3 regions of the Shewanella sp. WE21 genome follow, and region 3 is predicted to be linked to each of the others. Evidence: predicted binding sites of a transcription regulator. Region 3 holds the regulator's gene; each other region holds the start of a gene.
What was found. The regulator FliA, encoded in region 3, starts transcription of late flagellar genes. The targets are predictions, from matches to a motif close to CTAAAGNTNNNNNNNNNNNNGCCGATA.
Positions count from the first base shown of each region.

Region 1: the regulator FliA is predicted to act here: its motif matches at 6,207-6,233, upstream of pomA (flagellar motor protein PomA).
Region 2: the regulator FliA is predicted to act here: its motif matches at 2,788-2,814, upstream of CKQ84_RS04195 (DUF5610 domain-containing protein).

Region 1 is NZ_CP023019.1:219,411-229,340, forward strand. Features, by position in the region: gene CKQ84_RS00880 (DUF423 domain-containing protein) at 1-245, opposite strand, end outside; gene CKQ84_RS00885 (alpha/beta family hydrolase) at 274-948, opposite strand; gene CKQ84_RS00890 (transcriptional regulator GcvA) at 929-1,840, opposite strand; gene CKQ84_RS00895 (hypothetical protein) at 2,068-2,304, shown strand; gene thiI (tRNA uracil 4-sulfurtransferase ThiI) at 2,440-3,894, opposite strand; partial or broken gene CKQ84_RS00905 (flagellar motor protein MotB) at 4,346-5,277, opposite strand; gene pomA (flagellar motor protein PomA) at 5,281-6,048, opposite strand; gene xseB (exodeoxyribonuclease VII small subunit) at 6,362-6,601, shown strand; gene ispA ((2E,6E)-farnesyl diphosphate synthase) at 6,604-7,485, shown strand; gene dxs (1-deoxy-D-xylulose-5-phosphate synthase) at 7,507-9,375, shown strand; gene grpE (nucleotide exchange factor GrpE) at 9,502-9,930, opposite strand, start outside.
Region 2 is NZ_CP023019.1:975,917-985,846, reverse strand. Features, by position in the region: gene CKQ84_RS04215 (hypothetical protein) at 1-32, shown strand, start outside; gene CKQ84_RS04210 (hypothetical protein) at 141-350, opposite strand; gene CKQ84_RS04205 (FMN-binding glutamate synthase family protein) at 502-1,992, opposite strand; gene CKQ84_RS04200 (histidine phosphatase family protein) at 2,004-2,621, opposite strand; gene CKQ84_RS04195 (DUF5610 domain-containing protein) at 2,848-3,474, shown strand; gene CKQ84_RS04190 (ferredoxin--NADP reductase) at 3,599-4,348, shown strand; gene CKQ84_RS04185 (glutathione S-transferase N-terminal domain-containing protein) at 4,441-5,037, shown strand; gene CKQ84_RS04180 (hypothetical protein) at 5,052-5,453, opposite strand; gene CKQ84_RS04175 (Fe(3+) ABC transporter substrate-binding protein) at 5,674-6,681, shown strand; gene CKQ84_RS04170 (iron ABC transporter permease) at 6,758-8,389, shown strand; gene CKQ84_RS04165 (ABC transporter ATP-binding protein) at 8,389-9,468, shown strand; gene ggt (gamma-glutamyltransferase) at 9,614-9,930, shown strand, end outside.
Region 3 is NZ_CP023019.1:3,511,141-3,521,070, forward strand. Features, by position in the region: gene flhA (flagellar biosynthesis protein FlhA) at 1-700, shown strand, start outside; gene flhF (flagellar biosynthesis protein FlhF) at 712-2,094, shown strand; gene CKQ84_RS15525 (MinD/ParA family protein) at 2,099-2,980, shown strand; gene CKQ84_RS15530 (RNA polymerase sigma factor FliA) at 2,973-3,686, shown strand; gene cheY (chemotaxis response regulator CheY) at 3,734-4,117, shown strand; gene CKQ84_RS15540 (protein phosphatase CheZ) at 4,131-4,868, shown strand; gene CKQ84_RS15545 (chemotaxis protein CheA) at 4,884-7,133, shown strand; gene CKQ84_RS15550 (chemotaxis response regulator protein-glutamate methylesterase) at 7,154-8,281, shown strand; gene CKQ84_RS15555 (membrane anchored protein in chemotaxis locus) at 8,295-8,816, shown strand; gene CKQ84_RS15560 (ParA family protein) at 8,888-9,679, shown strand; gene CKQ84_RS15565 (chemotaxis protein CheW) at 9,663-9,930, shown strand, end outside.

The DNA of each region.
Region 1 (9,930 bases), 2.0 Mb from region 3:
AATAGTACTATGCCTGCGACAAAGAGATATGCCGACCAGTCCAGTAAACGCGAGGTTAACCATTGGCCCGAGAAGGCAACCATGATGAGGGCAAAGGTATGGTAGAAATGATATTGCACACCTAAGTTAAAGACTTCAATTAAGTTTGGTGGCGCGACCGCTTTTAAACCATGGGCACCAAAAGCCCCTAAAGCGACGGCTAAGAATCCGCTCACGGCGGCGAGTAACAATAAACCTTTACGCATTTAACGCTCCTGCTGGAATGGGATTAACTCATTCAACATTTATTCGCTCAACATCAAGCTCACGAATAAAATCACTTGATAAATCAATAGCACGTGCAAGGTTAGCGGCTTCACTGGTGCCTGACGACTTTCTTGGGACAAAACTATGATCGCCGTCGGTTATCCAAGCCAATCCTATCTCAGCTTTCAAGGGCCAGCTTGGGATCTGCGCTTTGCCACCAAACTTATCCCGCTCCCCCTGTACGACTAATACTGGGACTTGGCATTCATTCAAAGGTTCCAATCTAGGCTCGCCGCCTTTGAGTGGCACAAAAGGATAACCTAAACAAATCACCCTATCGATGCGCGCCGCTAATGCAGGATCGCAGGCTAATAGGGCCGCCATACGACCGCCCATGGATTTCCCCATTAACACCACACGTTCAACTTGTGGTTGTGAGTGGGCGATATCGAGCATCTGTGTAAAACACGCGAGCAATTTAGGCGCACGGTCCGGTGGACGCCGTTTGCCATCGACTGCATTCGCCTGCATATAAGAAAAATTAAAGCGCATCACTCGGAAGCCCTGAGCAACTAATCCCGCCGACATGGCCTGCATAAAATCAGAATCCATGTTAGCACCCGCACCGTGGGCCAATAAAATCAAAGTACTCGCAGGCTCCCCTTTTAATACATAACTCGGCTTATCCGGGCAACAACTCACTGCGAGACTCCTCGGCAAACATGTCTAACATCCATTCACGAAACGCCACCACTTTACCCAGTTCAGCATGGTTTTGCTGGCAAACTAAGTAATAAGCATCTTTACTGACCAAGACTTCTTGGAATGGGCACACAAGCCGCCCAGCTTTAATATCGGGGCGTGCCAGCACGCTGTAACCCAGGGCAACCCCTTGACCGTGGGCTGCCGCCTGCAATACCAAAGACGAATGACTGAAAATAGGTCCTTGATTCACATTAATATCGGTAATGCCACATTGCCTAAACCACGCCTGCCAATCGTGACGATTCATATCATGTAATAACGTGTGATACTTTAAATCGCTCGGTTTTGAGAGTGGTTTAGGACCGTTGAGCAACATGGGCGAACATACGGGAATAAGCACTTCGTTTCTGAGCTTATCTGCACGTAGCCCGGGCCAATTACCTAAGCCATAATAAATAGCCACATCCACATCATCGGTTAATGAACTCGCTTCGGTATCAACGGCCTTAATTCGCACATCGATATCGGGATTTTTCTCACTGAATTTAGCCAAGCGTGGCACTAGCCATTGAATCGCAAAACTGGGTGACATACTGACTGTCAGCGAACCAATCGCACTGCGGGCGAGTAATCTGTCGGTAGCATCGGCAAGCTGAATAAAGATATCTTTGATGTCGAGAAAATAGCTTTGCCCTTCTTCGGTTAATAGCAAAGAACGGTTCTTTCGACGAAATAATTTTAATCCGAGGAAATCTTCTAATGCCTTTATTTGATGGCTCACCGCAGCCTGTGTAACAAACAATTCTTCCGCTGCCCGCGTAAAGCTCAAATGCCGCGCGGCTGCCTCAAAAGCCTTAACCGCATTAAGCGGTGGTAATCGTCTCGACATAGTGATCTCAGTCTCGTTTTTTAATTAGTTTTTCTAATCCGTATTGTTACATTTAATCGTTTGTAAAGGCCAGCGTTTTTGGTTAAATTTTGCGCCAATGAAACAGCTTATCAACGAAACACCAATAGCGATGAAACATCCATAGCTATGAAATACCTAAGTTAGACAATCTCAAAGTTGATGATGGGAATGTCTGACAGCGTTAATTTGTCAGCCCGGAGGCGACTATGTTCAATTTAAAATCGGCATTTGCGTTAATATTAGTCTCAGCACTCAACTTTAATGCCAGTGCAAATGTACTCGTTAACGAAATCGTCATTGACACAAGCGACTTGCAAGCCAATATCACTGCAGATTTAACCGCTGCAATGAATAAAATGCACCAAGAAGTGCTACAAGAAGCCACTCTGTTGATTGCCACAGACGATGTCGCATCTCATCAGCAAGTCGTTAAAGCCGAATAACCTAAACGACACTGAAACTCAGGTCGCGCTCAGTAAGAGCAAAGAAAAAGCCGCATTAATATGCGGCTTTTTTATACTTGAATAGCAAATCAATCCCACTGACGATATACGGCAATGGGCAGGTTTTCGCCCGACTTATGGACGATACACTTTCACGTTCGTGTAACCTTGCTCGATTAAATACAATGCCTGCAATTTACTCATCACCCCACGCTCACAATAGAGCAAATAAGTCTTTTGCTTATCGAGATCGGCAAACTGAGTCGCTAACTTGAAGAATGGGATGCGCTTTATCTCAATACCTTCAATTTGCAGCGGTTTGCTTTCCTCTTCTTCAGGGGCACGAATATCAATGACCACTTGGTTGGTATCGATACTGGCAACCGTTTCTGTCTCAGTAATCCGAGTATCCATTTGTTCTGCGATCTCCCTGATATCGATAGTGACAGATTGGGCGATGATCTGATCAATCAAATCCTCAGAGAACTTTTTCTCTTCCGCTTCAACCTTAGCTAATACCGCTTTTACCGTCGGCTTTTGCGAAATTACGCCGCAATATTCAGGCATTGATTTAGCAAAATCTTCGGTGCCGATTTTACGGCTCTCGTTGATAATGTCTTGCTTATCCATGGCGATTAAGGGACGTAGAATCAATAGCTCAGTACAACGGTCGATGACGTTTAAGTTGGTCAGGGTCTGGCTAGACACTTGGCCTAAACTTTCACCGGTAACTAAGGCTTGAATGCCCATACGCTCGGCGATACGCGCCGCGGTACGCATCATCATGCGTTTCAATACAACACCCATTTGACCGTTATCGATACGCTCTAAAATCTCAGCAACCACAGGCTCAAAAGGCACAGAGATAAACTTCACTTTATGGGATTCACCGTAGGTTTTCCACAAATGGTAAGCCACTTGTTTAACACCAATTTCGTGCTGTGCGCCGCCCAGATTGAAGAAGCAGTAGTGGGTACGAGCGCCTTTTTTGATAAATTGATAGCTAGAGACGCCAGAGTCAAAACCACCCGAAATCAAGGACAATACATCTTCCTGTGTTGCCATCGGAAAACCGCCTAGACCTTCAATACGCTTAGTCACCATATAAAGATTATCGCGCTCAATCTCTAAATTAACAGTAATGTCCGGATTCTTTAAACGTACGCCCAGCGCATCGGTAAACTGGTTTAAGCCACCACCGACATAACGCTCAACTTCAATAGAATTAAAATCATGATCGCCAGTACGCTTTACTCGCACGCAGAAGGTTTTACCCGCAAGTTGGTCACGGTAAACAGGCAAGACTTGCTGATAAATATCATCAACAGATTCAAAGCTGTACTCATCCACTTGCACTACGTGTGCAATGCCAGGAATACACGCCAGACGCTCACCGAAAGCTTGGGCCAATTCAGGCTTATCCTTTGGTACCATCACCATAATGCGGTCCCATTGACGCTGCACTTTTGCATCTTCGTCAACTTTTTTAAGCACATTACGGATGTTAGTTTCGAGCATTTTGGTGAAGCGCATGCGTACAGGCTTGCTCTTCATCATGATTTCTGGATACAGCTTTACAATAAACTTCATGGGATTTCCGCGGGCAATTTTAAAACAGCAAAATTGGTTAAAAGAATAATCGGGGGATTATATACCCAAGCAACCTAAAAAGGCGAGTTTCAGCGCACATAGCCAACAGCGACACAGGCCACATTTGTGGCGTATTCATCGCGTATTAATGACTAAATCACGGCAGCTAATTAGGCTGAAATAATGTCACTAAAACCTATTCGAGAAGTTTGAATTGCCCTGCTTAAAATAAGTGATTTGAGATGAATCATTAACAATAAGTCGTTGAGGGATAGTTAAGGAAACTTAGGGATTACACACTCAATGTGATTAACGTAAAGCCCAAATGGATTTAAATCAACCACAGCGATTTGATGCATAACACGTTAACTAAAAAGGGAAAAGCCCACATTAGCTCAATAAAAAAGCCGCAAGATTATTGCGGCTTTAGATTGGGTGAGTATCTAAACACTTAAGGCGAATTACCGATCTGAATTTCTTCAGACTCCTTCGCTTTACCTTGCTCAATAGCAATTTCAACCCTGCGGTTACGGGCACGATTTTCCGGAGAATCGTTAGGCACAATCGGATTGTTAGACGCCATACCAACCACTTTCATTCGATTAGAATCAAAGCCGCTGACCTGTACTAACTCATGGGCCACTGCCACGGCACGTTTGCTGGATAAATCCCAATTAGAACTATAGAGCTCATCGCTTATTTGCATATCATCCGTGTAACCTGACACTGTGATGACACCTGGCACATCTTTTAACAATTCGCCGACTGAGCGTACCACAGGTTTAAATCGAGGCTGCAGGAAACCTGAGCCAGAAGCAAATGCCCCCTTCTCACGTATACGAATAATAATCTGCTGACCTAATGACTCAATTTCAATCGATCCATCGGTTATCTCTTTATTCAGCTCCTGCGCCATCTTCTTCACTTGCTGATTGATCTTTTCTTGCGCCGCTGCCGCTTCCGCTTTAACGGCATCGGCAACTTCTTGAGCCGTAGCACTCGCTTCGCCCCCCGCTGAGAACCATTTTGCTGCTGCACGCCGCCCGCACTATCGTCTTCACCCGCTTGGAAATCCAATACAGGTTCAGTCATTTCATTCGTTTGCTGGTTAATGATTTCAATCGGAGTCGGCTCAGGGCGACCAGGTCTAAACTCTAAGGCAATGACAGAAGTCCCCTTCGGGATATCTTTAACTTCCACCTTATTTTGCACACCAAAGGCATACTTCATTGAGCCCGCAATCTGTTTATACTTCATCACATCCATTTCAGAAAATGACAATAATAATACAAAAAAACACATCAACAGCGACATCAAGTCGGCAAATGTTGCCAACCACATCGGTGCTCCGGGCGGCGGACAATTGCACTTAGCCTTAGCCATCGGCTACTCTCCGTCCGTTGTATCGATTTTACGATTTTTCTCAGCCAGATAATTTTTCAAAAAGCCTTCAATCACCCGTGGGTTTTGTCCATCTTGAATCGCCAATACCGCATCCATAATAAGGTTACGGTTAAGCATTTCCTCTCCCATCCTAATCGTTAACTTATCAGCGATAGGAATACAAACCATGTTAGCCAGCACCGCCCCATAAAGGGTTGTTAAAAGTGCAACGGCCATCGAGGGACCAATAGATTTAGGATCCGACATATTCGCTAACATGGCCACGAGACCAACGAGTGTACCTATCATCCCCATAGCTGGTCCCACGTCAGCAAAAGCTCTAAAAATTGCTATCCCGGTGCGATGACGTTCCTCTGTCAGCGTAATATCCTTCTCTAAGGCGTTACGGACCACTTCGCCATCATGACCATCGACCAACATATCAACAGCTTTTTGCATAAAAGTATTGCTAATTTGCGCTTCTTCTAATGCCAAAAACCCCCCTTTACGGGCAGCATCCGCCATAGTCACTGACTGTTCAATCAAGTCTTCAGGTTTATCAATTTTGAACACAAAAGCTTTTGCAGCTATTTTAGCCGCATTTAAAAACTGTTTTAGATTGAATTTCATCATTACGACGAAGAAAGACCCGCCGAATACAATCACAACCGAGGCTAAGTCGTAGAACATCATTACGCCACCACTGATCACCATCGACCAAATGATAAAACCAAAGCTCCCGACTAATCCGATTATTGTTGCTAAATCCACAACGGCTCCTCAATTTTCGTAATAAACGACATAATACTTACTCTGGGTAAGCAAGAACACTCAGTTATTCTACCGAATAAGATAATCCTACCGACACACATACGAGCCTTGTTTATCCAGATAAAAATTACCATACAAATGATGATACTATTGTCAGTTATCGGACACACACTAAGCAAGTTTAGCGACAATTTATATTTTCTGGAAAATTTCAGTAACAAAGCGTGCTATTGAGCAAATATCTTTAGTCTGAATTTGACCCTTACGCCGCCCTGATATACCTTGTGTCCGCTAAATCAAAGGAAACCTGAACGTGGCGAAGAAACCCGAAAATCTTAGTTTTGAAGAATCCCTTGGCGAACTTGAACGCATCGTTGCCGATCTAGAACAAGGCGATATCTCCCTCGATGACGCGTTAAAACAATTTGAACGTGGCATCAATCTCGTTCGAAATAGCCAAGCAAAACTCGAACAAGCCCAACAAAAAGTGGCCATTTTACTGAAACAAGACGAAAATGCGCCCCTATCCCCCTATGCCGTTGAGGGCGAATAAGCGTGTTAGTCAGTACCATTCAAGAATATCAACAACGAGTTGATGATCAATTAAAACAGCGTTTTAGTACGCTTGAAGATACAGCTCCCCAATTAAAAGCCGCTATGACTTACGGTGCCTTATTGGGAGGGAAACGCATTCGACCGTTCCTCGTATACAGTGTAGGGCGCATGTTTGGGGTCGAACTTGAAAAGTTAGATGCTTGCGCCGCAGCTATTGAATGTATCCATGCTTATTCATTAATCCACGACGATTTACCCGCCATGGACGATGACGAGCTCCGCCGTGGCCAGCCGACAGTGCATATCGCCTTTGATGAAGCGACGGCCATTTTAGCGGGGGATGCTCTGCAAACCTTAGCCTTTGAAATTGTCACCGAAGCCGTACCAGGGATCAGCAGTGAACAACATATTGCTATGGTAAGAGTATTGGCCAAAGCCTCAGGTTATCGTGGTATGTGTGGAGGCCAAGCGATAGACTTAGCATCGACCGATAAACATATTGATCTTAAAGCGTTAACTCAGCTACATAATATGAAAACCGGCGCCCTTATCAGCTGCGCCGTTGAGTTAGCTTTGATCGCCGCAAACGCGCCAAAAGATCAGTATGCTGCTATGATGGATTTTGCTCGTGCGGTCGGACTCGCCTTCCAAGTACAAGACGATATTCTTGACATCGTAGCCACCACCGAAGAGCTAGGTAAACCGCAAGGCTCTGATACTGAATCGAATAAGAGTACGTTTCCACAACTACTTGGACTACAAGGTGCACAAGACACCGCCAAACAACTGATCCAAGAGGCACTATCAGCGCTGGCTAAATTGCCATACAATAGCCAGTTAATTGCAGACTTCGCCCGCTATATCATTGAGCGAAGAATATAATAAGAGTCGAAGTATCTCGCTATGAGTTTGGACATTTCTCAGTTTCCCGTGTTGGCGCAGGCCAACACCCCCAATGAGCTCCGCCAGCTTCCTCAGGCACTTTTACCACAAGTAGCCGATGAACTGCGCGAGTTCCTTCTTAAGTCTGTTGGCATGTCCAGCGGACATTTTGCCTCTGGGCTCGGCACAGTAGAACTCACTGTGGCACTGCACTATGTCTACAATACCCCTTTTGATCGACTGATCTGGGACGTAGGCCATCAAGCCTATCCCCATAAAATTCTCACGGGTCGACGTGACAAGATGCACACCATTCGGCAAAAAGATGGCTTACATCCTTTCCCATGGCGTGAAGAAAGTGAATACGACACTTTCAGTGTTGGCCATTCAGGCACGTCGATTAGCGCCGCGCTGGCGATGGCGATAGCTGCAGAAAAAGAACAAGCAGGTCGTAAAGTGGTCGCTGTCATCGGCGATGGCGCTATGACCGGCGGCATGGTGTTTGAAGCCATGAACCACGCGGGCGACTTGCACAATGACATGCTCGTGGTACTGAACGACAACGAAATGTCGATTTCAGAAAATGTCGGCGCCCTCAACAATCATTTAGCACAACTGATGTCAGGCCGTTTCTACACCACACTGCGCGAAGGCGGCAAAAAAGTGTTGAAAGGTATGCCAGTCATCAAAGAAATGGCCAAGCGCACTGAGGAACACCTCAAAGGTATGGTCGTTCCTGGCACTCTATTTGAAGAGTTAGGTTTCAACTACATAGGTCCTATCGATGGCCACGACGTAGACGCTCTGGTCGAGACCATGCGCAATATGCGTAATCTGAAAGGTCCACAGGTGCTGCACATCATGACCAAGAAAGGTCGTGGTTATGAACCTGCTGAAAAAGATCCTATCGGTTGGCATGCTGTGCCTAAGTTTGACCCATCACTCTTTAAAAAACCGGCCACCAAACCCGGTTTACCGACCTTTTCTCAAGTCTTCGGTAAATGGTTGTGCGACATTGCCGAACAAGATGAGAAAGTGTTAGCGATTACTCCTGCGATGCGTGAGGGGTCGGGCATGGTGGAGTTTTCCCAGCGCTTCCCGAAACAATATTTCGATGCAGCGATTGCCGAGCAGCATGCAGTCACCTTAGCGGCGGGTTTTGCCTGCGAAGGTTTCAAGCCTGTAGTCGCGATTTACTCGACTTTCCTGCAACGCGCCTATGATCAGCTTATTCACGATGTCGCACTACAACAATTGCCCGTGTTATTTGCCATTGACCGTGGCGGTATCGTCGGTGCCGATGGTCCAACCCACCAAGGTGCATTCGATTTAAGTTTTATGCGTTGTATCCCTAATATGGTGATCATGGCGCCGTCCGATGAAAACGAATGTCGTCAAATGCTCTACACTGGCTATTGCTATGATGCGGGCCCAAGTGCGGTGCGTTACCCAAGGGGTAGTGCCACGGGAGCGATGCAAGTCGAGTCCATGACTGCGTTGCCAATTGGTAAAGGTGTCATTAAGCGCATCGGTAAGCGTATTGCCATACTTAACTTTGGTACCTTGCTCGCATCGGCATTAACCGCTGCCGAAAGCTTAGATGCGACGGTTGTCGATATGCGCTTTGTGAAACCACTTGATGTTGATCTGGTAAAAGAAATGGCACTAACCCATGAAGTGTTAGTCACTGTGGAGGAAAATGCCATTATAGGCGGTGCGGGTGCCGGAGTGCTTGAACAGCTTCAAAAGCTAAAAATGCCTAAAGCCGTACTCCAAATTGGTTTGCCAGACGAGTTCATTAAACATGGCTCGCCAGAAGAAGTCATCCACGACTTGCAACTGGATGCCGAAGGCATACTGGCGCAAATCAATGCTTATCTAGCGCAATAGGCTGAACTTGCTTATCTCGTTAAGACGCTAAATGTTATCAATAAAAAATTCCGCCCATAAAAAAGGACTGCAATTGCAGTCCTTTTTTGTTGCTGTCTTTTATAACAGCGGCTGATCCAATAAAGCTTAAGCTTCGATATCTATCGTTGCGCTTTCTTGGTTAGGGCCACCCTGTGACACCATCACCATAGCAGGGCGCAGCAAGCGACTGTTCAGCTCATAACCCTTTTGCATCACCAACATCACAGTGTTCGCAGGGAACTCGGCACTTGGCTGCATGCCAATCGCTTGATGTTGATCAGGGTTAAATGACTGACCTTGTGGATCAATTTGCTTAACACCAAATTTAGCCACCGCAGTGAGTAAGCTTTTTTGAGTTAACTCAACACCTTGATAAATCGCTTTCGTCGCTTCATCTTCTGGGTTTGTACCCATTAGCGCGCGCTCCATGTTATCAAGCACAGGCAAAAGCTCATTGGCGAACTTTTCCAAGGCAAACTTGTTCGCCTTTTCCACATCCATTGCGGCACGACGACGAATGTTATCGACCTCGGC
Region 2 (9,930 bases), 2.5 Mb from region 3:
CGCCGACAAGTGACTTTATGGGTATGCGTTAGGTGTGTTCGCTAGTGCTTTAGTACAGTTTAGGTGAGAACGTCCGAGAATAGAGGTGAGCCTCTATTCTTGATGCTCTAGAGAGACTCCAGAGATAAAATATGGCTGAATTAAGCTACGCCGTTCAGCTTCCCCGCTTTCCAACCTTCACATAAAAGATTCAATTTAGGTACTGACTCATCTATCAAAGTGAGTCGAATGATCTGCCCTTCGCGAAAACACACCAGTTCACCTTCGATCTCGGTCAGGCGATTACAGCTCTTACAGCTAGTGCTTACAGTTTTACTGGCGGGCAGTTGGCTTACGAAGCTAGATTTCAAAGTGTTTCCTTAAGTTCAATTGTGGGTAAGACATTTGAATAATGTCTCACGTCACGGATCTTACCTCTTTTGTGATACGCATTCAAATATACCTTATGTAAACCCTATATAGACGAAAGTTGTATTCGCCATTAACCGCGAGGGTTCGCGGCTACTTATCCATATGTGCATAGTATTTATCGAGTGAAATGGATAAACCGCTATCGAGTACAATTCGGACATGTGAGGGTTTGAGTTGTCTTGGTTCTGTCACTCCGCAAGAGTGCGCAATTAAGGCTAAGTCATGGTGTAAATTATGATTATAGTTAGCAACACGAGCCGATTTATCCCTAGGATCGAGTCCTTGTTGTAGCTTGGGATTGTGCGTTGTGATGCCCGTTGGGCAGGTATCTCTATTGCACTGTAAGGCTTGAATACAACCGAGGGCGAACATATTGCCACGGGCCGATGCGATGAAGTCGGCACCTAATGCCAAAGCCCAAGCGACTCTTGATGGCACTATGAGTTTACCCGAAGCGATGACTTTGATACGTTTACGCAAGCCTCGTTGGATCAAGACATTAACTAGGATAGGTAAGCTTTCCTTCAGTGGTAATCCTACATAATCCATTAAAGGTTGTGGTGCTGCGCCTGTGCCGCCATCGGCACTGTCTAAGGTAAAGAAGTCGGGGGCAGAGTCTTCGCCACGACGTTCAATTTCATCACATAAATCTTCGAGCCACTGCACGTCACCGAGTACGGCCTTAATGCCCGTTGGTTTACCTGTAACTTCACGTACTCGTTCAACCATATCCAAAATATCGTTCACGGATTTGAACTCAATATGACCATTAGGGCTAATAGAGTCATAACCCTGAGGAATACCGCGAATATGGGCAATTTCAGCCGTGACTTTGATCCCAGGTAAAATGCCACCTTTACCCGGTTTAGCTCCTTGACTCATTTTAATTTCGAACATTTTGACTTCGGGATGAATGGCTATCGACTTGAGCTTTTCATCGTCTAAATGTCCGTGCTCATTACGTACACCGTATTTGGCCGTTCCAATTTGAAAGACGATATCGCAGCCACCTTTTAGATGATAAGGGCTCAAGCCGCCTTCACCTGTGTTAAGCCAGCAACCCGCCTGCGCTGCACCGTGGGAAAGGGCGGTAATTGCTGGGCGCGATAGAGCCCCAAAGCTCATGGCTGAAATATGACAAATGGCTTGAGTCGTATAGGGTTGGCGGCAATTGGTGCCAATTGTCAGTGGATGAATGGGTGTGATCTCTTCATCTTGGGTTGGGAAGGCGGTATTCATAAACATAATGGTACCGGCGTTATCTAAGGGGCGAGTCGAACCAAAGGCGATAGTTCTATCGACATTTTTAGCCGCGCGGTAAACCCAACTGCGTTCTGCACGGTTGAATGGTAGTTCTTCTCTGTCTTGGGCAAAAAAGTATTGTCTAAAGAACTCGCCTTGTTTCTCGAACAGATACCGAAAGCGACCAATTACAGGATAGTTATGTCTTACCGCTTGTTTGGTCTGCATTTTATCTGCGATATACATGTAAATAACCGCGAGTACTGCGAGTCCTATTACAATTAAAAACAACCCTGAAAATAGATCGAGTCCCCACATAAACCAATTGAGTTCACTCATGTTATTTATCCTTATTCTTGTCCGTAACGGGTGGCGATCAAGCTCGCAGGTTGGTCATCATTAAGAGAGAGTAAAAACAGCTGGCTATAGTCATCTTCACTTATCGCTTGGATCTCAGGTCCACCAAGGGCTTTAATGATCAGTGGGACAGTGTTTGAATGCCCAACGATGAGTGTATTGCCCTTTACAGCATGCACTTGTTCAACAATGTGTTGGATATGTCCTTCGATAGGTTTGGCTGCTTCTACTATCGTCACAGGTAAATGGCGAGCCTCGGCGATGGGCGCGAGTGTTTGCTGGGTTCTTAGGTATTGAGTCGCAATAAGTTGCGAAAGCGGCGTGCGGCTCAAGGCAGTGATCAGTGATGTTGCGCGCATTTCTCCCTTGGGTGATAACTGCGGGTTATTGGCTGGCGTGTCGCCTTTTTCGGCATGTCTGACTAAAATAATTAGTCTGCTCTCCGCATGAGCTTGGCTAATGGGAGTAAAGCCGAGGCAAGTGAATATGACGAGGATTGTTAGCAGGCTAAAGCGTTTTATATTGATACCCAGATTATGCTTAAAATAGTGCTTAAGGATTAGTGTAAACCCGTGAAAGCGGAAATGACTCAAACTGCGGCCTGCTGCCATGGTGTAACATCCTTTTCTATTGGCTTATGTCTAAGCTCAGCGATAGTAATGATCTGCATTGCGGTGGGTTGGCGCTTTATGCACCTTATTAAAGAATGAACCCACTTAATTTATGTGGGCCTTATCATGGCCTTGTGGTCAGATGGTACTTCAATTCTAAAAATTACTAAAGCTGGTTAAATTTTGGTCGATAATTAAGTCGACCCGAATTGAATGGATAGTCATCATGGAAATCAATAAACCCCCTCAAGTGCAAAGTACCCCTTTGCCACAGAAAAAATATGCTGAAAACGCGGCGTCTAAGGGCACCGAAGTGAGTGATTCGAAGGACGCGAAAGCCACAGAAGTAACCTCGAAGCAAACTGCGCAGCAAACGAGTAAGCAGCTGATGAATCAAGCGATTTTATCGGCACAGCAAGATGTGAATATCAAGTCAGGCGATCAGTCTATGGCCTTGCTTTATCGCGCAGCGATAGAGTCGATTAATAAAGAATTAGCGCCCACTATGGGCGAGAACGCGATTCAGACGGCTTACGATAATGGCGTAGATACTTCTCCAGAAGCGACTGCAGATCGTATCGTGAGTTTTGCGACGCAGTTTTTTAGCATTCACCAACAACAAAATTCGGGTATGAGTCTAAGTGATCAACTCGATAGCTTTATGGGGATTATTGGCGGTGCCATCGACAATGGCTTTAAAGAGGCTAAAGATATTCTGTCCGGCCTTAAAGTATTGCAGGGTGATATTGCCGATGGTGTCGATAAAACCTACAGCTTAGTGCAAGAGGGGCTGCAAGCCTTTAGAGATAGCTTTAACAAGAAGACTGATGAGACAGTATCGAGTCCGAGTTAATACCTCAGTATTTTCAGTTCTATATTCAGCGTTATAGTCATAAGCCCCTTATATAAGGGGTTTTTGTTGTGCAGAAAAAAGTCTATGCTGGAAGCCTATTTAACGTTTCGCTTGAGGGCAAGTTATGTGGATTAGGGGACAAGTGATAGAACGTATTGATTGGAGTGATAAGTTATTCTCATTGCGCATTGCTGCCGAGTTAGCTCCATTTATTCCTGGTCAGTTTATCAAGTTAAGTCAAATGCAAGATGATAAGCGTGTGGCTAGAGCCTACTCCTTAGTAAATTCTCCCGATAAACCCTATGCCGAGGTGCTCGCCGTTGCAGTAGAGGATGGCCTGTTATCGCCTCAATTACACAACCTTGCAATAGGCGATGAAATTGAAATTACCTCAACCGCGACCGGTTTTATGACCTTAGCTGAAATTCCTAAGGGTGAACTCCAAGGGAAGCATTTGTGGTTTTTAGCCACAGGAACAGCAGTAGGGCCATTTTTGTCTATGCTCGACACCGATGAACCTTGGGAGCGTTTTGAAAAAGTCGTGCTTGTGTATGGCGTGCGCGAAGCACAGGATTTGGCATATCTTGATAAGCTGCGTAATTTAGAACGCAAATACCCTGAACAATTTACATTAGTCTTGAGTGTGACCCGTAAACCCTTTGCCGATGCTTTGCAGTGTCGCATTCCCGAGGGGATAGTCTCGGGTGAAATCGAAAAAAAGGCAGGATTAACCTTAAACGCAGCTGACTCTCAAGTTATGATCTGCGGCAATCCGGGTATGATTAATGGTGCGCAAGCCGCTTTACTCGATAAAGGGTTAGTGAAGAATTTACGCCGTGCTCCTGGGCAAATTACCGTTGAAAAATACTGGTAATCTCAATTTTACATAGAAGGCGAGAGTAAACTTGTTGCCGTTCTTGCCCCTAAAAAGCCATAGCGTTTAATGCAAACAAAAGGAAATTTTTGATGAAGTTGTTAAGTTCTCAAGCTTCGCCCTATGCCCGTTGTGTAAGAGCCTTAATCCAGTATCTAGGGATTAACAATATTGAAGAGCAGTTAGTTAATCCCTTTGAAAACAGCGCAGAATTACTCGATGCTAACCCGTTAGGACAGATCCCGTGTCTTATTACCAACGATGGTGTTGCACTATTCGATAGTGAAGTGATCATGCGTTACCTAGATACAGAGCTTGGCGATCGTAAGATGTTTGGGATCTCAAATAATAACTGGGTGCTGGAGTGTCAGTATTCTTTAGTCAAAGGCTTAATCGATAGCGCGGTGAAATTACGCCAAGAGCAAATGCGTGAAGAAGAAGGCGTGAGGTCAATATTTTGGACTGCACGTTTTGAACAAGCACTGCTGCGCGGCCTTATGCAGATTGAGCTTCAAACTGTGATCACCCAAACCACGATTCAAGCACCGCAATTAGCCTTGATTTGCTTACTCGATTATGTGGATTTTAGACATCCAGAGCTAGATTGGCGTAAGGTTGCACCTGCGACAGCACTTTGGTTCAGTGAAATGCGTGATTTACCTGCATTTATTCAAACTCGTCCCCAATAATCCGCAGAGGATGCTCAACCGTCGGTTGCGCGTCTTCCTTTTGGCCTATCACGGCGATTTTGTTCACCAAAAGCGCCGAATAACTCACGAGTAACCCCATATTCTACTCTGCGATCATTGCCTAGTTGGCGCCTGTCTTCATGATGTTGATAGCGGCATTGGCAGTTTGCCATAGTGCATTCTTCCATCGGAATTTCGGGCGCATCTTTTGATAAAAATCGTTTTCCAGAAAGCGCTTCAATCTGCTCACAGCAACTGCCGTTATTCACTATGCTCACACTGTGAAAACTGTGAGTCTTATTAATGCTGGGATCAGCAGCTTGAGAAGAGTGTTTATGTCTTTTGGGACGACTATTGAGTTTGAATAAGCCAAATAGCGCAATTGCGGCTACGCCTAGCAGCAAAACAGTTAACATAACGCCTCCTGAAAGCATTTTTATCAAATTAAGGTTCAGTTTAGTTTGATTTGAGATAATCTCAAATTTTCAGATTAATACCATTAAAAACATAAAGTTAATTAGCTGCTTGCTCTCAAGTTCTGTATCTATTACTCTTGCGAAACTGATAAGCATTATCATTAATGCGTTAGTGTTCAAATTTTACTGAACACGTCATCACTTTGGGGAGAATTCGGTAATGAAATGGGTAACTTGCGCGGCTGTTTTTGGGTTAATGTCGGTTGGGCATTCAGCGAATGCAGATGATAAATTAACCGTTTATTCTTATCGCCAAGCTTTCTTGGTGGAGCCTATCCTGACGCGTTTCACCGAAGAAACTGGCATAGGTGTGAATTTGGTATTTGCTAAAGACGGTATTGCCGAGCGTCTCGTCCGTGAAGGCCGTTTATCCCCAGCAGATCTTGTGCTGACGTCTGATTTTTCACGTTTAGTTGAATTAGTGGATAAAGATCTAACCTCTCCAGTCAAAAATCCCCTGCTAGAGAGCAATATTCCTGCGCAGTATCGCGATCCCGATGGCCAGTGGTATGCCCTGACTATGCGGGTGCGAAATCTCTATACAGCCAAGGCTCGTTTAGGCCTGCAGCAATTGACCTATGAAGAATTAGCCGATCCCAAATATAAAGGAAAGATTTGTACTCGCAGTGGTAAGCATCCATACAACATAGCGTTAGTCGCATCTATGATTGCTCATCACGGTGAAGCTGAGGCAAAAACTTGGTTACAAGGCGTGAAAACTAATTTAGCCCGCAAACCTCAGGGGAACGACAGGGGGCAAATTGCCGCAGTAAAAGAAGGTGTGTGTGAGATCGCCATTGGTAATAGCTACTATTACGGCAATATGTTGCAGGATCCTGAGCAAAAGGCGATTGCCGAAGCTGTGACGCTCAACTTCCCGAACCAAGCTGACCGCGGTGCCCATGTGAATGTGTCTGGTATGGTACTCACTCGCCATGCGCCTAATAAAGCCAATGCGATCAAATTGATGGAGTTCTTATCCGCCGATGTGGCTCAGAAGGCTTATGCCGATGTGAATATGGAATATCCAGTGAAAGCCGATGTGGCACCTTCATCTTTAGTGGCTTCATGGGGTAAGTTTAAGTCAGATCAATTGCCCATTTTTAAGTTGGCAGAATATCACCAAGCGGCGGTTAAGCTATTAGATGAAGTGCAGTTTGATCTCTAGCTCCAGTACTAGCGACAAAATGCAGATTTAGGTTATCAGCGCCAGTGATTGGCGCTGTGACGTTTTAAGGATTGACATGATTTTAGGATTAGCCAGAAGCTGGTCGCTTGCTGGTTATGCCGTGGCCGCCTTGCTGGTATTGCCACTATTTGCGTTGATATTTCAAGCTTTTCAGCCTGACGAAGCCGTGTTTGGGCACTTGATGGCAACGGTTCTGCCGACATATATCATTAATAGTTTATTGCTGATTTTCTGGGTGAGTCTGGGGGCGTTATTACTCGCGTTACCTTGCGCTTGGTTGATGGCTCGTTGTGACTTTGTAGGCAGGCGATATTTGCAATGGGCGCTATTATTGCCCCTCGCTATGCCTGCGTATATTGTTGCCTACGTCTATACCGATTTACTCGATTATGCGGGGCCAGTGCAGCGCGGTCTTCGTTCGATATTTGGCTGGGACTCACCGCAGGATTATTTCTTCCCCGATATTCGTACCTTAGGCGGCGCGGCGTGTATGTTGTCGCTGGTATTGTTTCCCTATATTTATCTCTTGGCGCGTACCGCTTTTATGGAGCAATCCTTAAGTTTGGCGCATGCTTCGCGCATTATGGGCTGTTCACCGTGGCAAAGTTTTTGGCGTTTATCTTTGCCTATGGCAAGGCCTGCGCTCGCCGTTGGGGTGGCTTTAGTGGCGATGGAGACGGCCGCTGATTTTGCAACGGTTAACTATTTTGCCGTGCCCACCTTAACGACAGCCGTGTACGACACTTGGTTGGGTTATGGCAATTTGACCGCCGCCGCTAAGTTATCGGCGATTATCTTGCTGGTGGTATTTAGCCTGATTGGATTTGAGCGTTTTGCCCGTCGTAAACAGCAGTTATTCCAAAAACAATCACGTATACAAGTCACTGACTTGTATCGACTCTCGATGACTCAAACCTTGGTCGCACTCAGCTTTTGCGGCATGCTATTGCTATTAGCCTTTCTGTTACCTTTCGGGATTTTATTATCCTATGCCATTGGTTACTTTGAACAAAGCTGGGATAAGAGTTTCTGGCAATTGAGTCTTAACAGCCTCAGTCTTGCGCTGATCACCAGTTTACTCTGTTGCTTAATCGCCTTACTGCTTATGTTCGTTCGCCGGATAAGCCCAAGACAGAGTGATGCTTTGCCCTCACGGTTAGCTTCGACGGGCTACGCCTTACCAGGCACTGTGCTGGCTATTGGGGTATTAGTGCCTTTAACTATGCTAGATTTTGCGATTAACGATCTGGCGGATCTTGTCGGCATCACAGGTCCTGGTCTTATCCTTACAGGCAGTGTGATGGCATTGATTTTTGCTTTTTGTGTACGTTTCGTGGCAATTGCGATTGGCAGTGTTGAAAGCAGTTATAAACGCATCTCGCCATCGCTAGACATGGTGAGCCTGACCATGGGGCAAACTCCTAGGCAACTTTTGCGGCGGGTGCATTTGCCTTTACTTGCTAAGGGATTATTTGCGGGCGCTTTATTGGTGTTTATCGAAAGCATGAAGGAACTGCCCGCTGCGTTATTGCTGCGGCCTATCGGTTTTGAGAATCTTGCAACTTATGTATTCCAGTTTGCATCCGATGAAAAACTCGAGCACGGCGCATTAGCTGCTATTGTGATTGTACTGGTGGGTTTAGTGCCGCTTATTTATTTAAACCGTTCATTGGAGCATCACAGCTGATGACAAGTACGCTCAAGCTTAAGCAAATTCATAGCGATTATCAGGGCCAGCAAGTACTTAAAGGTTTGAGTTTAACGCTCGCCCAAGGGGAAATCCTGGCGTTGTTAGGCCCAAGCGGTTGTGGCAAGACGACCTTATTGCGTGCAGTTGCTGGATTACAGGCCATAAGCCAAGGTGAAATCCAGATTAATGGCCGCATAGTGAGTGGCGATAGCCAGTTTGTACCTAGCGAGCAGCGCGGCATCGGCATGATTTTTCAAGACTATGCGCTTTTCCCTCATTTGACTGTGGCGGAAAATATCCTCTTTGGGGTGGCTAGATTGTCGGGCGCAGAACGTCAGGCACGTTTGGATGAAATGCTAGCCTTGGTCAAACTTGAAGGGTTGGCACAGCGTTATCCCCATGAATTATCTGGCGGTCAGCAGCAGCGAGTTTCGATTGCGCGGGCACTTGCCTATGAGCCGCAGTTATTGCTGCTCGATGAGCCTTTTTCCAATATTGATGCCCAAGTGCGCTACGAGATGATGGCGGAAATTCGCAGCATCTTAAAACAGCGTAATGTCAGCGCGGTGTTTGTTACTCATAGCAAGGATGAAGCCTTTGTATTTGCAGATACTTTAGCCATCTTTAATCAAGGCATCATAGTGCAGCATGGTAGTGCCGAAGCTTTATATGCCGCCCCAAACAGCCGCTATGTGGCGGACTTTTTAGGTAGCGGTAATTACTTACCTGCAGCAGTGTTTGATGGGCACAGTGTTGTCACTCCCATAGGTCATTTAACGAGCCTCACGCCATTAAATTTGCCGAGCGAGTTCAGCGGAACAGTATTCTTGCGACCACAGCAATTGACGCTCAGCGCCGATGAACAGGGCGTTGGTACTATCACTGAGCGACGTTTCTTAGGCGCCTTTTGTCATTATTGGGTCAAAATTGAAGCCGCTTCCCATGCTTATTATGTGGAGGTGCGTAGCCAAATGATGCAGCTCACTATCGGCCAAAAAGTTGGGGTAACGACTGAGCCGCATTCGCTCGTGTTGTTTGAATCTTCAGCATATTCAAACTGTGGGGACCCAATCTAAGCGATGAGTATTTATTCAATGCTGATATAGCATAGCCAACTAAAGTACGACATTTTTGCTTACGTTAAACTTGGGTCTATGCGGTATTGGTTGGTGATATTTTCGACCATCCTTGCTACTTTTATCCTCCGGTTTTGGAGGAATTATGATAAAAACAATAAATTCAATTTGCACCCTCGTTATTGTAGCAACGGCAATATCGTCTTCAGGAGTGATGGCCATGGATAGGATCACAGGTAAAGCCTTCGCAACGCGATCAGAAGTGTATGCAACCCAAGGGATGGCGGCGACCAGTCAGCCTTTAGCCACGCAAGTCGCTATTGATATACTCAAACAGGGCGGCAGTGCGGTCGATGCAGCGATTGCCGCTAACGCTATGTTAGGATTAGTCGAGCCAACGGGCTCGGGTGTCGGCGGGGACTTATTTGCTATCGTTTGGAGCGCAAAAGATAAACGCCTCTA
Region 3 (9,930 bases):
GGTATGGATCGCTCCTGAGTTACGTGAGCACGCACAAACATTAGGTTATACCGTCGTCGATGCCGCCACTGTTGTTGCAACTCATATTAGTCAATTACTCACAAATAATGCCGCTAAGTTGTTAGGCTACGAAGAAGTGCAACAACTGATGGATATGCTTGCGAAACACTCACCTAAGCTGGTTGATGGCTTTATTCCAGATATCATGCCACTAGGACATGTCGTAAAAGTGATGCAGAACCTATTAAATGAAGGGGTTTCAGTTAGAGACTTGCGTACTATAGTGCAAACTTTGTTAGAATATGGCACTAAGAGCAATGACACTGAAGTCTTGACAGCCGCTGTACGTATCGCTTTGAAACGTATGATAGTTCAGGAAATCTCAGGCCCAGAGCTCGAAATCCCCGTCATTACTTTGGCGCCAGAGTTGGAACAGATGTTGCATCAGTCAATGCAAGCAACCGGTGGTGATGGTCCTAATATTGAACCCGGTCTTGCAGAACGCATGCAGCAGTCCCTTGCCGATGCGGCTCAAAAGCAAGAAATGGTCGGACAACCCGCCATATTGTTGACGTCAGGTATGTTACGCGCGACGCTGTCACGCTTTGTTAAACATACTATTCCTAATCTCAGAGTCATTTCATATCAAGAAATACCTGATGAGAAGCAAATACGTATCGTATCTGCAGTCGGCCAGTAGAGGACGCATAAGTGAAGATTAAACGATTTTTTGCCAAAGACATGCGCGCCGCACTGGCCCAAGTGAAAGAAACACTCGGCTCAGATGCCGTCATTATGTCAAATAAAAAAGTGAACGGTGGCATCGAAATTGTCGCTGCCGTTGACTATGACGAACCTAAAGCAAAAACTGCAGCCACTGCGCCAGCACCGACCTTTATGGACGTGAGCGACGATCTCGTGTCCCTAGGTGCTAAGCAGCCAGTCCGTGTAGAAACTCGCGCTAAGCCAGCCGCACCTGCAGACTCATTACAAGCCTTACTTGAGAAGCAGCAAAGCCGTTTGAATCAACAAATGTCACATCAGCAAGTTGATGCCGAGTTACCAGCATGGGCTAAGGGCTTACAAGCCCCTACTGCTGTGAAACCAGAACGTCGTGAAGCACCTTCCTCGTTTGATAAAAAGCCACAAACATCACTAAAACAAAGTGCTGATATTGAAGCTATGCGTGATGAATTAGCATCACTGCGTAATTTACTGACACATCAAGTATCCTCCTTGATGACGGAACATAAAAAACGCATCGATCCCGTCGGTGCTATGCTCGAAGCCAAATTACTTGAGGCTGAATTCTCCCCTGCGGTTGCGAATAAATTAGCCGCGCTGAGCCAGCATTATACGCCGGCTGAATTAGTCAGAGCATTGCCACAAAGTCTCGCTAATATGCTTGATAATCAGGGCGATGACATTGTTAAGCAGGGCGGGGTGGTTGCATTAGTTGGTCCTACTGGGGTTGGTAAAACAACGTCATTAGCTAAACTTGCTGCCCGTTTTGCGGCACATCATGGTGCTGAACATGTTGCTTTAATTACCACAGATCATTATCGCATCGGAGCCTATGAGCAATTAGCAACTTATGGCAAAATAATGGGCTGCCCAGTAAAGCAAGCTCATGATCTAAATGAATTAGAGCAAATTCTCTATCAGTTTAGGAATCGCAAGCTAGTATTGATAGATACGGCTGGCATGGGACAGCGAGATATGCGCCTTTACCAGCAACTTGATAATTTAACTGCAAATAGCAGGATACCTATCCGCAGTTATCTGGTACTGTCTGCGACAGGGCAGCGCCGTGTGCTGCAAGATGCAGTCAATCATTTTAAACGCATTCCCCTATCTGGTGTCGTTCTCACAAAACTCGATGAATCTGTGTCGTTAGCAGGGGCATTAAGTGTGTTGATCCAAAACGGATTACCATTAAGTTATATTACTGATGGACAAAGAGTTCCTGAAGATATGAAAGTTGCGGATACCCTAGATTTAGCCCAGCAGGCACTCGCAGCGTTAGATAGTACAGAACAACAATCATTACAAGACACAGCGTGGTCAGATAATATGGCCTGTGCATTTGAGTAGATTTATGACCCTGGATCAAGCAAGTGGTTTACGTATGATGAATCAACCCTATAACGAAAAAGTGAAAGTAATCGCGGTCACTGGTGGCAAAGGAGGCGTGGGTAAAACCAGCGTTTCTATTAATACTGCTGTGGCATTAGCCGAAAAAGGCAAGCGTGTCTTGGTACTTGACGCTGACCTTGGCTTAGCAAACGTCGACGTCATGCTGGGTATTCGTGCCGAGCGTAACCTCTCTCATGTTCTCTCTGGTGATGCAGAGCTTGACGATATTATCGTGCGTGGTCCAAAGGGGATCGGCATAGTACCAGCCACCTCAGGAACACAGGGGATGGTGGAATTAAGCCCTGCACAACATGCTGGATTAATCCGAGCATTTAGCGAGATGCGGACTCAGTTTGATATTCTAGTCGTAGATACAGCGGCTGGGATCTCAGATATGGTGCTCAGTTTCTCACGTGCTTCGCAGGATGTGCTAGTCGTTGTTTGTGATGAACCTACTTCTATTACCGATGCCTACGCCCTGATTAAAATTCTCAGCCGTGAGCATGGCGTGTTCCGTTTTAAAATAGTTGCCAATATGGTGCGTAGTTTACGCGAAGGTATGGAATTATTTGCTAAACTCAGTAAAGTGACCGACAGATTTTTAGATGTTGCACTTGAATTAGTCGCCACGATTCCATTTGACGAAAACTTACGTAAATCAGTTCGTAAACAAAAATTGGTGGTTGAAGCTTATCCTAAATCACCAGCGGCGATTGCGTATCAAGGATTGGCAAATAAAATTTTGAGCTGGCCTGTGCCGCAGCAACCTGGTGGGCATTTGGAGTTTTTCGTTGAGCGTTTAGTACAACGACCAGATTTTCAAGAGGAAAAAACGAGTGAATAAAGCCGCTGCGTATACTTGTTTAGACAATAAATCGTCGATCGTTGAACAGTATGCTCCGTTGGTTAAAAGAATTGCGCATCATTTACTCGCCAGACTACCTGCATCTGTGCAGTTAGATGATTTACTCCAAGCTGGGATGATGGGGTTACTAGAAGCATCATCCAAGTTTGATGGTGGCAAAGGTGCGAAATTTGAAACCTTCGCCGGCATACGCATACGTGGAGCCATGTTAGATGAAATTCGTCGTGGCGACTGGGTCCCTCGTTCCGTTCATCGTAACAATCGTAAGGTTGCACACGCTATTGATGAGTTAGAGCAAGAACTGGGCCGTGATGCACGCGACACAGAAATTGCAGAAAAACTTGATATGACGCTCGATGAGTACCATCATATTCTTAACGATGTTTCTGTCGGAAAAATCATAGGGATAGAAGATTTAGGCGTATCTCAGGATATACTTACAGTGAGTGATCGGTCCGATGATGATTCATTTGAAGCATTAGCTGAGAACCAATTTCATTCTGCTCTGGTTGAGGCAATTAAATTATTGCCTGAAAGAGATGCATTAGTGTTATCCCTGTACTACGATGAAGCATTGAATTTAAAAGAGATTGGCGCCATTCTTGAAGTCAGTGAATCGCGGGTTAGCCAGATATTAAGTCAGGCAATGTTGCGATTGAAAGCTAAACTCAAGCACTGGACATAAGTATAATTATTAATCGAGCACAGAATGTCAGCTCACCGGAGGAAACCTTGGACAAGAATATGAAGATTCTCATTGTTGACGATTTTTCGACAATGAGGCGTATCATCAAGAACTTGTTGCGAGACTTGGGGTTTAATAACACCCAAGAAGCAGACGATGGCTCAACAGCCCTGCCGATGTTGCAAAAGGGGGATTTTGATTTTGTTGTTACAGATTGGAATATGCCTGGTATGCAAGGAATCGATCTGTTAAAAGCAATTCGCGCTGATGATTCGCTAAAGCATTTACCCGTATTAATGGTGACTGCTGAAGCAAAACGTGAACAGATTATTGCTGCCGCTCAAGCGGGAGTGAATGGTTATGTGGTTAAGCCTTTTACCGCTGCAACGCTGAAAGAGAAGTTAGATAAAATATTCGAACGACTCGCTTGAGCAAGGATGAGCTATGAAGTCACAAACATCAGGGCTCATCACGCTCGAGCAAGCTCAGCATTTAGTTGAATTATTAAGTGCAAGTGAGCAAAGTCAGGCAGATGATTTATTTCGGGAGCTTGCTGCTCCACTGCAACGAGAATTATTCGAAGAAGTAGGTAAATTAACTCGGCAACTTCATAGTGCGCTGATGGATTTTCAAGTTGATAATCGTCTTGCTGAATTAGCCAATACAGAGATCCCCGATGCCAAGCAACGTTTAAATTACGTTATTGACATGACCGAACAAGCTGCAAATAAAACCATGGATGCGGTTGAAGAATGTTTACCTTTGGCTAATGCCGTGACCGTAAATATTCAAAATGTCATGCCATCTTGGGACAGATTAATGCGACGCGAGATAGCGCTGACTGAATTTAAGGGCCTTTGTCACGATGTACAAGACCTTATGTCTCGTAGTGCAAATGACTCGACTCGATTACGTGAATTGCTTAATCAAATTTTGATGGCGCAAGATTTTCAAGACTTAACAGGACAAATAATACGTCGTGTTATTGATCTAGTAATGGAAGTAGAAAGTAATCTGGTTTCTATGCTGACGGTATTTGGTGAGCAACCTATGATTGAAAGTCAGATTGCTCAGAAAAATAATATTGAAGCAGAAGGCCCGATAATGAATGCCGAGCTTCGTCAAGATGTGGTAACGGGTCAAGACGAAGTGGATGATCTTCTATCGAGTCTGGGTTTCTAACTGGGAGTCAATTTGATGGCCTTTGATGTAGATGAAGAGATACTCCAGGACTTTTTAATCGAAGCCGGTGAAATTTTAGAGCTTCTGCAAGAGCAACTCGTTGCGCTTGAAAATAATCCTGATGATACTAACTTGCTGAACGCCATTTTCCGAGGTTTTCATACCGTTAAAGGTGGTGCTGGCTTTCTTAGCTTAACTCCCATGGTTGATGTTTGTCATGAGGCTGAGAATACCTTCGATTTATTGCGGACAGGCAAGCGTAGCGTTAACGCAGAGTTGATGGATATTATTTTGCAGGCTGTTGATGCAATTAATACCATGTTTGCGCAAACCCAGCAGGGCGAGCAACAAGACCCCGCCGATTCAGGTTTGTTAGCGAGACTTAAAATGCTCAGTTCAGGTGCGCCTTTGCCATCTGAAGTCGCTTCTGCCAAGGTTGTAGAGCCAGAACCAGTTGTTGAAGTCATTATTGATACTCCTCCCCTTCAAGAAATCCCTGCTGACATAAGTGATAACTCATCTTCCATTGAAAATACGTCTTCAAGTATCGATGATATCAATGATGCTGAATTTGAAGCTTTATTGGATGCGCTTCATGGTTCAGGAAAGGGACCTGCGGTCGCTGCTACCACATTTGTATCAGAGCCTGTTGCTGTCAAGCCTGCTGCACCAATTAAAACACCTTCAACATCAGGTGATGACATTACTGATGATGAGTTCGAGGCGTTACTGGATGAACTTCATGGCTCAGGTAAATTTAAAGCTGAGGCTGAAGTGCCTGTTAAGCCTAAGGTTGTGGCAACACCTGCGCCTCAACCGATTGTAGATGCTGATGAAATTACCGATGATGAGTTTGAGCGATTACTCGATGAACTCCATGGGAAAGGCGGAGCACCTGCGAAAGCTGAAGTAAAAGCGCCTACGCCCCCCGTTTCGACCGTGGCACCTACTGCTGCACCACATGCTCCTGCGCCAGTTAAAGCCGCAGTACCAGCTCCTGCTCCAGTCGTTGCTGCAAAACCTAAGGTGGAAATTGCGGTTGTCGATAAAGCACCTGCTAAGGCTAGCTCTGCGAATGTGCCTCAGGGGGAAACAACAGTACGTGTAGATACCGCACGACTCGACCAGATCATGAATATGGTGGGTGAGTTAGTGTTAGTGCGTAATCGATTGGTGAGCTTAGGCATCAGCCGTGATGATGAGGAGATGTCGAAAGCTCTTGCGAACTTAGATCTCGTTACTGCCGATTTGCAAGGCGCTGTGATGAAAACCCGTATGCAACCGATCAAGAAAGTGTTTGGTCGTTTCCCTCGGGTGGTACGCGATCTTGCTCGTACACTAAACAAAGAAATTGATTTGATTATGGTCGGTGAAGAAACTGACTTAGATAAAAACCTCGTTGAAGCGCTTGCCGATCCACTCGTCCACTTAGTGCGTAACTCTGTGGACCATGGTATAGAGATGCCAAACGAGCGTGAAGCCAGTGGTAAGCCAAGAACGGGAACGATTACCTTATCTGCAAGTCAGGAAGGCGACCATATACTGCTGAAAATCGAAGACGATGGCGCAGGCATGGATCCTGAAAAACTCAAAAAAATCGCCATAAACCGTGGTGTGCTCGATGAAGATTCTGCTTCGCGGATGACAGACAGCGAAGCCTATAATTTGATTTTTGCACCAGGTTTTTCAACTAAAGTTGAGATTTCAGATATTTCAGGCCGTGGTGTTGGGATGGACGTGGTAAAAACTCGTATCACCCAGCTGAATGGCACTGTACATATCGATTCCATGAAAGGTAAGGGAACGATACTTGAGATTAAAGTACCGTTAACACTGGCGATTATGCCAACCTTAATGGTCGATGTCGCTAAACAAGTGTTTGCATTACCTCTATCTAGCGTGAATGAGATTTTCCATCTCGATCTCACAAAAACCAATATTGTTGATGGGCAACTGACTGTCATAGTGCGTAATAAGGCCGTACCTTTGTTCTATTTGGAACACTGGCTACATAGAAACAAAACCACCTTTAAACATGGCGATAAAAAGCATGGTCATGTGGTTATCGTGCAATTAGGCATGATGCAAATTGGTTTTGTAGTGGATGCTTTAATAGGACAAGAAGAGGTCGTTATTAAACCTCTTGGCGCTATGTTACATGGCACACCTGGGATGGCTGGTGCGACAATTACATCGGATGGTGGTATTGCACTGATCTTAGATGTTCCTGGATTGCTAAAGCATTATGCGAAAAGTAAGAATTAGTTTCCAAGCTAAGGAATGGAATGGCCATTAAAGTATTAGTCGTTGATGACTCAAGTTTTTTCAGACGACGTGTTAGTGAAATAGTCAATCAAGATCCTGAACTGGAAGTTATCGCGACGGCCTCAAATGGGGCCGAAGCGGTAAAGTTGGCTGCTGAGCTTAATCCCCAAGTTATCACTATGGATATTGAGATGCCTGTCATGGATGGTATTACTGCTGTTCGTGAGATCATGGCTAAGTGTCCGACTCCGATCTTGATGTTTTCTTCTTTAACCCATGATGGCGCTAAAGCAACGTTAGACGCTTTAGATGCTGGTGCATTAGATTTTCTGCCTAAACGTTTTGAAGATATTGCGACCAACAAAGATGATGCCATTTTATTGTTGCAACAAAGAGTTAAGGCATTGGGACGACGCAGAATGTTTCGTCCGATTGCACGTCCTGTGGTCGCGCCAACACCTAGCGTGCGTCCAACAGGTAGCGTTTTAGGTACAACGAGTATATCGGCTCATACGCCTGTCGCTGCTCCTGTTAGAACCTCAACGGTAACGACGATTCGTGCAAGTGGTAAACAGTATAAATTATTGCTGATCGGTACATCTACTGGTGGTCCGGTTGCGCTGCAAAAAATACTCACGCAGTTTCCGGCAAACTATCCGCATCCTATTCTATTAATCCAGCATATGCCTGCTGCTTTTACCCCTGCATTTGCGAGTCGTTTAAATGGCTTATGTAAGATTGAAGTAAAAGAGGCCGCTAATGGCGATCTTCTTAAACCGGGTTGCGCATATTTAGCGCCAGGTGGTATGCAAATGATGGTTGAACGTACTGGAGCAAGTGGCCGATTAAAAGTTATCGCAGGCAGTGCTGATATGAATTATAAGCCCTGTGTGGATATCACCTTTGCTTCTGCTTCTAAAGCCTTTAGTGGTGATGTGCTTGCTGTTGTATTAACTGGCATGGGGGCGGATGGCAGAGAAGGCGCACGTATGTTGAAAGCTGTAGGCGCAACCATTTGGGCGCAAGATGAAGCCAGTTGTGTGGTTTATGGTATGCCACAAGCCGTTGCGAGTGCAGGGATTGCCACCCAGTCGATAGCCTTAGATAACATGGCCGAATGTATTTTAAAAGAGTCTGTTCGTGTCTAAAAATCAATATCCGATGAGCACAAATAGTGTGCTCATCATCTTGTTGATGGGCATCGCCATTTTGGTTCTTGGTGCCTTAAGCCTAGATTACAAGCGTAAGAATAGTTTACTGCAGGCGGATGTAAAACGTTTGGAATCGACTCAGGTGCTGTTAATGGTACCTGACGAACAGGCTGAAGCCATTGCAACTTGGTTAGCGTCTCATCCCGATCAGACTAAAGCAATGTTGCAATTAGCGGCTCCTGGTGAGCAGAAGGCTGTAGCGATTGGTCCTGAGCCGGTACAAAATAGCATTCCGCCTTTGCTGGGCAAACCAGATACTGAAATAGATACGGCGAAGGAAAAAACTAATCTGGAATCCTCTATTCCTAAACAGCTTCAAGCGCCAGAAAAAGAGGTTAAAGCTGTTTCTCAGACAATTGCCCCCCAAAATGCAGAGATGCTGCCCGTGGTGATATCTGAGAATGCCGATGGTGTCAAAGTGATTAGTTTGCCCAATGGCGGCATTCGAGTCACTACCAGAAAAGAGCAGTAATTTTTAGAATTTGTGAACTCACAATTTTCTAGTTCATTAGCGTATTAACCAGTATAGATAGGGGTCACTTCTTGAAAGTCTGGACCATAGCGAATCAAAAAGGTGGCGTAGGTAAAACCACGACGGTAGCGAGTTTAGCGGGAACATTAGCTAAGCGTGGCAAGCGTGTTCTTATGATAGATACCGATCCACATGCTTCGTTAGGTTATTACTTAGGTATTGATTCTGAAGAGGTTCCAGGCTCGTTGTTTGATGTTTTTCTTGCCCATAAAAACCTTTCTAAGGAACTCGTTTTATCCCATGTTGTGCCAACCTTAGTCGATGGTTTGGATTTATTGCCTGCAACTATGGCATTGGCTACCTTAGACAGAGCCTTAGGTCATCAAGAAGGAATGGGATTAGTACTACGTAATTTATTAGCACTGGTTGCTGATGATTATGATGTTGCTATCGTTGATTGCCCACCCGTACTAGGGGTATTAATGGTCAATGCGCTTGCGGCAAGTCAGCATATCATTATTCCTGTGCAGACGGAGTTTCTTGCCATTAAAGGGCTAGAGCGGATGATTAAAACGATGGAGTTAATGGGCCGATCTAAGAAGACGCGCTACAGTTACACTGTTGTGCCTACCATGTATGATAAACGCACCAAAGCATCACCTGCTGCTTTGCAAGTTCTTGGTGCCGAATACAGTGATACTTTGTGGAAAGACGTTATTCCAGTAGACACTAAGTTTAGAGATGCCAGTTTGGCACATTTACCTGCATCGCATTATGCGAGTGGTTGCCGCGGCGTTAAAGCCTATGAAAGATTATTAGATTTCTTATTAGTTGGGGAGTTTGGCCATGTCAAAATCGGTTGATGAAACTGTTTTTGATTTTTTCGCATTATTGCTGCAGGAAGACGACAGTCCAAACCAGATTGTTTCCCCTCAAAGCATTGTAAAAGCAGACTCAAATCAAAATGTTGCCGTTAATCAAACGGAGGCAGCATTGCTCGATGCGGCAATTTTGGCTGAAAATGGTCGCACTGCCGCACCGCAGAATGTAGAGAAGGCCATAACGCCTATTGCGCAGTTGCAGCCAAAAGCGGCGCCAAGACAGCATGAGTTTG